DNA from 2 places in the Bacillus sp. NPDC094064 genome. Region 2 is predicted to be linked to the other one. Evidence: riboswitches for the same ligand, from Rfam matches in the RefSeq annotation. Region 2 holds a riboswitch; the other holds the start of a gene.

Region 1 (3,417 bases), on a different contig from region 2:
AATAAATGCGATAGGAAGAAACACTCTCGTTAATGCTCTCGTAAAATCAACGAAAAAGTTACCGAGTTCTTTTCCAGCAAGCCCTCTTATAAATGCCATAACAAGCGCTAACGTCGTTGCTGGTGCCGCAAACATTAAAAACGTAATCCCAATTAATTGCGATAAATAAGATAAACCATTTTCACCGCTGTAATGTTGTAAGTTTGTATCAGCCATAAAACTAATCGCTGTATTAAAAGCGAGCGTAGGCTCCATCCCTTCAATATGCGCTGGATTTAGTGGCAATACCCCTTGTAATCTAAAAATGAAATATACAACAACAATCATAAATCCATTTAATAAAACTAATGATAATGCGTACTGTTTCCACGTTTGATTGTATGCTTTTACACCCGTAATTTTAAAAATAAGTTTTTCAAAAGGCCCGAATACTTTATCTAGCGTCTTACTCCCCTGAAAAGCTTTTTCTAAATAAATCCCCGTTGGCTTTGCTACTAAAATAAACAAGAGCATCGTAATAACGACTGCAATCCAAATCATAATGAATGATTCCCCCTAATTAAAACTTCTCTGGATTTAATAATGCATATACTAAATACACCGTAATCGCTGCGACAATAACTGATAAGGCAATCATCATGATGGCTTTCCTTCCTTCACAACTTTATCTGACCAACTTGCAAGACTCACCATCGATGCAACTAATAGAATAAACGTCCCGATCATTACAACATCTAACATAGCTACCCCTCGCTTTTGTTAAAATTTACCATCTAGTTATCAAAAAAGAACACTAAGCTCTACTTAGTGTTCTAAACGAACAACACAAAGTAAACCTCCTCTCTAAACGCTTACGAGGTTAGCTGTCGGATTCGGGCCTAAAGAGTAGCCCTACTTTCAAAACTGAAAGATTCACCCCAAGTGACGATGCACAAAATTGGTTCCCCCGCTCCATTTCTGGAACTCAGCGATTTTAGGTTTTTTTGGAAATTTTATGAATGATTTATGAGAGTAAATATACTCCTCTATATTTCACTTGTAAAGAGCTAAATTACTGAAAATAAGAAAAAATCCATCTATTTAAACGCTTACATTTGGTATTATTAATATTCTTTCATCTGTTTTCTCGTCTTTTCTTTCTTTTTCACAGAAATAACCTTTTAACTACGAAAGAAAAGAGCGAATAACATGAAGTGCATAGCTTGTCGCACTTAGCATTCGCTCTTTTTTATTCACTATTTATTCTCCTCGTAAAAATGTACGCAAATTTCTCCCGCGAATATAAACTTGTGACAATTCTGCATGGAGCTGCTCATATTCGATAACATCTGCTTTTAAATATAAAGCGTCTTTTGATGGCAATATGATATAGGGCCTTGGAAAAATAGGGTCGAGCACAACTAATTCTTGAACTCGATCTACCGATACCGCCCAACGATTCGCTATATCTCCTAGCAACAAAACCTTCATCTTCTTTTCCCCCACCCTATTCAAAAAATAAAAAAGAAATATTATCACAATTCGTAAACACGACAAATGTAGCTCCAATTATTTCATAGAGCCTCGCTGGATATCGTTTATTCCTTGTAACAACAGTAATAGGTGCTTGAAAAGAAAAGCGAATGTGTTCTGTAAAGAAACTAATGATTGGAAGCTCATCCCCTAGTAAAATCACCTTCTTAATACACTCACAAATACTAGTAAAATCCTGCCCCTTACTACAACTATACGTCCAATCAAACCCACAATTCCTCACTTCAGCCGCTATCTCTTCATTTGCTGTAAAAATAATTAGCTCATGTTGAAAGGCTACTAAATCTATTAAACTATTTACCTTGCTTTCTTCTCCAACACAAATAAGTGTTAGTTCCATGTACCTCATCCTCCTTAGCATAAAAGAACTCAAACGTAGATTGATATTCCCCTATACTAATCGGGCCGATGAAGTGATGTATCCATCCTGGCACCGTCCTCTCTCAAGACGCTTACGAAGTTAGCTGTCGGGTTCGGACTTTGAGAGTAGCCCTACTTGCAAAACTGAAAGATTCACCCCAAGTGACACTGCACAAATTGGTTCCTCCGCTCCATACATTTGGACTCAGCGTATTACAAAAAATGTATTCTGGCTGATATATTACTCTTGTATTTGGAAAAAGTAAACAGGAGAAATCTCCTCAAAATCAAGTTTTTTATTGTTAAACATTATAAATATTTACACTCAATAGGAATTTTCATTAATCGTATTGTAATAATACTAAGTAAAGAAATGATTAAAAATTAAAGATGAAATGAGGATGGTATATGACCGAGGATAAAAAGAAAAATTTTATTCAAATAATAACTATTCTAGGCAATTCGTCACTAATAATTCTAGCGATTTTAGTTACTATTCCTAGTTATACTGAATTCCGTACTACATTAGAAATCATTTTTTTAATTTCTTGTTTGTTATTAATTTATAGTAAACACTTAAGTAATAATAAGAAAGCTATGATTCCCTATGTTATATTTTTCATATTAATATCATCACACCTTTTATATACTTTACTCATCTAAAGGACACATGTAAGCCAATCATATTTGCTAACATATATTAAAAATCATTAATAACCCGTGGGGATATAGCCCCACGGGTTAAATTTTCACTATGCTTGTGTTTTATTCAACTTATACGCAAAATGATTCGTCGGTCCATGACCACTGCCAATATTCAACGGCACTTCAATTGCTATACTAATAAATCGTTTTGCTTCTTGAACTGCCTCTTCGATTGAATGCCCTTTCGCAAGTCCTGCTGTAACTGCTGAAGCAAATGTACAGCCACTTCCGTGCGTTTGTTTCGAAGGAATTCGTTCACTTCTAAATTCAATAAACTCTTCTCCATCAAAAAGTAAATCAATTACTTCATTACCTTGATATTCCGCATGTCCGCCCTTCATAAGCACGTATTTAGCACCTAATTCGTGCAATATCTTCGCAGCTTCCTTACTATCTTCAATATTATGAATCTCCATCCCAGTTAACACTTCTGCTTCAGGAACATTTGGTGTTATAACAGTTGCTACTGGTAATAAATATTCTTTTAATGCTTGCACTGCTTCTTGTTGTAATAGTGATGCTCCACCTTTTGCAATCATAACAGGATCTAACACAATATTATTCCAGCCAAATTTCTTAATCTGTTCTGCCACAATTTGAATAATTTCACTACTAAACAACATTCCTAGTTTCACAGCATCTGGTGTTAAATCCGTACCAATTGAATTCAGCTGTTCCGTAATACCTTCTAACGGAACAGGATATACCCCTTGCACACCAAGCGTGTTTTGAGCAGTAATTGCCGTAATAGCTGTCATTCCATACACACCAAGCTCTTGGAATGTTTTTAAATCTGCTTGAATTCCAGCACCGCCGCCA
Region 2 (3,417 bases):
ATTCATTTTAAACTAATTAACGTACGAAAGTATGAAATTTTGTTTTGTTTTCATGTAAGTTTTGTACTGTAAGGTCATTTAAACACAGCTATTTATATACCGTAAAGAAGTATTTTCATTCCCTTTATTTTCAAGCTCTCATGTCCTTATTCCAAAATAAAATTCGATTCATTTTCTCAATTGAAATATCCATATATCACAACAGAAAACTCTACTTGCTTACAATAAATAAAATTATGTTAATATAATTTTTAAGTGTGTATGCAATTATGCATAGCATATACACAAAAAGGATAGCTTCACTTTCGTGAAGCTATCCTTAAAAAACACCCTTACTTTTTCAAATGATATGGAACTGTCGTAATAACAACATTTCGCTTATAGAGTAAATACGCACGTATGAGTAAACTAGACTGGTTATGAAGAATGTTATGCCAACCTTTTTTCGGAATGAACTGTGGTATAACGACCGTAACTCGGTAATTTGATTCACTCGCTTTATATTGCACTGTATCAATAAACTTGGTTAACGGCTGAATAATACTTCTATAATGAGAATGCAATGTAACAAGCCTTACTTCAGGTTGCCACTTCTTCCATTTCTCTTCAAATTTCTTTTCCTCTTCTCTGTCAAAAGCAACATATACAGCGATAACTTGATCTGCAGAAAGAGCCTTCGCATAGTTCAAAGAATTTTCTACTACATGAGTCATGCCTGCTACAGGAACGACAATTACATTTCCCTCAATCGGAACAATTCGCTCACAAGTTTTTAAACTTAATTGATCGCCCACTGCATCGTAATGCTTCTTAATTCGATGGAATAAGAAGATGATAACAGGTAAGAAAATAAGAATCGACCAAACTTGTGCGAATTTAGTTAAAAAGAACATGCTCATTACGATAAAACTAATGACTGCCCCAATTAAATTAACCGTTAATCTCAAAGCCCATCCTTCAGGCTTTTCACGAAGCCACTTTAATACCATTCCAGTTTGAGAAAGTGTAAATGGAATAAATACACCGACTGCATATAACGGAATTAAATGTTCTGTTTGTCCTTGGAAAGCTACAATTAAAATAATCGAAGCGATTCCAAGTATAATAATACCGTTTGAGTAACCTAAGCGGTCTCCTCTAATCGTAAACATTCTCGGTATGAATTTATCTTTTGCAAGGTTAACCGCTAATAAAGGAAATGCAGAGTACCCTGTATTAGCAGCAAGAATTAATATTAAAGCTGTTGTACCTTGTATGAAATAGTACATGAAATTACGTCCAAATGTTTGTTCAGCAATTTGTGAAACAACTGTTACTTCTTTACTTGGGGAAATTCCATAATAATAAGCTAAGAAAACAATTCCTGAAAATAAAACTGCAAGTAATGCCCCCATTGCAAGCAATGTTTTCGCTGCATTGTTAGGTGCAGGATCTTTAAAGTTTGGAATTGCGTTTGAAATTGCTTCAACCCCTGTTAAAGCTGAACTACCTGATGCAAATGCTCTTAACAGTAAAAACAAACTAATTCCCGCAACCGGTGTTCCAATCGGTGAATGTAGCGTAGGTGAAACGTGACCAGTTAAAATATTGTATACCCCTACACCAATTAATATAAATAATGCTAAAACAAATAAATAAACAGGATATGCCAAAATGGAAGCTGATTCAGTTACCCCTCTTAAATTTAAAATGGTAATTAGTATTACAAATATAATTGCAATAATTACATTATGTGCATGTAGGCTAGGAAAGGCAGATGTGAGCGCATCTGTACCTGCAGATACACTTACTGCGACCGTTAAAATATAATCGACTAATAAAGACCCTCCTGCTATTAAGCCTGGATTCATCCCTAAATTCTCTTTTGATACAACATACGCGCCTCCGCCATGAGGATAAGCAAAAATAATTTGTCGATAAGATAAAATAAGAGCTGTTAGTAATACTAATACCCCTATAGCAATCGGGATGGAGTACCAATAAGCTACTGCGCCAAGACCCGCTAGCGCGATTAATATTTGCTCTGGGCCGTATGCAACCGATGACAATGCGTCAGAAGACAAAATTGCTAGCGCCTTCGTTTTATTAAGCTTTTGTTCTCCAAGCTCTGTTGATTTTAACGGCCTTCCAATTAAAAACTTTTTGATAGATGAAACCACTGCTGTCCACTCTCCAATAATTTTGTACGAAATTTTCTGCTAGTTACAGATCATAAACTATTTCTTCAGAAAACAAAAAATGTCTACAAGCCATAACGAAATAGACTTGTAGACATTATTTTTTTTGTCGCACAAGCTCCACCTTCCTTCTCAATATAACGCTTACGAGGTTAGCTGTCGGATTCGGGCCTATGAGTAGCCCTACCTTTTTCAAGGATTCACCCCATTGGATTATGTATTAATCCATAAAAACGGGTCCCCCGTACCATGCGGTTTCAGCGATTTAGAAAATTGAAACTGTGGATTATAATACTCCTTTATTTTCAAAAAGTAAACAAAAATTTTCAAAAAGAAAATAATTAAAATGATTGTGTATAATCCACCGATAAATATACATAATGAATACTAAAAAATCCGCAAAGGAGACCCATATGTCTAAAGAAAAGAAGCCTATTTTTTCCGATTCATATTTAGATGCAGTAGCAAATGAAATTAATCAGTTATACGGTAAACGTGAACAGGAAATAAATTTGACAGATAGAACGAAAAGAAACAAATAATTTGCCATACAAAAACAAAAAAGATAGCAATACACTTATATATTGCTATCTTTTTTATTTTTTCATACATCTAATTCTATTACAGCCTTACTAAAGCTTATCTCTTCATACACCTTTAAATTTTGATATACAGCGCCTAATAATGGTGCTTTTATAGAAAATTGCTCTGCTAAATCCAGTAAATATCCTTGCAAGTGTTTCCCTTCAATGAATGAACCTTTTTCCATATCTCGCTGCATCGATGACTTCATATCATACGAAATTTTATCGATCGTTTTCATATGTTCTTGGGCAATATTTTCCTTTACTGGAGCTCCTAACGCCCTCATGATTTGTACAGATTCTTCAAATAAGTTTCGGATAAAATCACGACCACCCTCGCTTTCACGAATCGGTCCTATCGGCGCACGCATTAATGTTGTCACACCTGACATTACAGTAATAAATAAATATTTCTGCCACATATCTTGCGTAATATTTTCACTTAAAACAAAACTAGATTTCGTACCTGCAAAAGCTTTAGAAATACGCTCTATCCTCGCTGAATCTTGAGGCTTAATTTCTCCAAATACAAGTCTGTTAGCAGTACTAGTCTGTACAATTTCACCTTGATCATTTAACGTCGTCTCGATAAAGCATAGACCCCCAATTACTTTTTCATCGCCGAATTCCTTTTGTAACAATGATAAATGAGCAAT

Evidence for each region. A riboswitch is a leader RNA that binds a small molecule or an ion and turns the genes downstream of it on or off. The one in region 2 is predicted to bind cyclic di-AMP.
Region 1: linked by a shared signal. The riboswitch ahead of ACQKNI_RS16620 (hypothetical protein) and the one ahead of ACQKNI_RS14740 (APC family permease) in region 2 are both predicted to bind cyclic di-AMP.

What each region holds. Positions count from the first base shown of each region.
Region 1 is NZ_JBNNUI010000007.1:12,076-15,492, reverse strand. It holds gene kdpA (potassium-transporting ATPase subunit KdpA) at 1-540, opposite strand, end outside; gene kdpF (K(+)-transporting ATPase subunit F) at 560-640, opposite strand; gene ACQKNI_RS16630 (hypothetical protein) at 637-741, opposite strand; cyclic di-AMP (ydaO/yuaA leader) riboswitch at 835-980, opposite strand; gene ACQKNI_RS16625 (hypothetical protein) at 1,240-1,470, opposite strand; gene ACQKNI_RS16620 (hypothetical protein) at 1,487-1,873, opposite strand; cyclic di-AMP (ydaO/yuaA leader) riboswitch at 1,967-2,114, opposite strand; gene thiD (bifunctional hydroxymethylpyrimidine kinase/phosphomethylpyrimidine kinase) at 2,646-3,417, opposite strand, start outside.
Region 2 is NZ_JBNNUI010000006.1:8,907-12,323, reverse strand. It holds gene ACQKNI_RS14740 (APC family permease) at 333-2,159, opposite strand; cyclic di-AMP (ydaO/yuaA leader) riboswitch at 2,304-2,450, opposite strand; gene ACQKNI_RS14735 (hypothetical protein) at 2,591-2,719, shown strand; gene panE (2-dehydropantoate 2-reductase) at 2,782-3,417, opposite strand, start outside.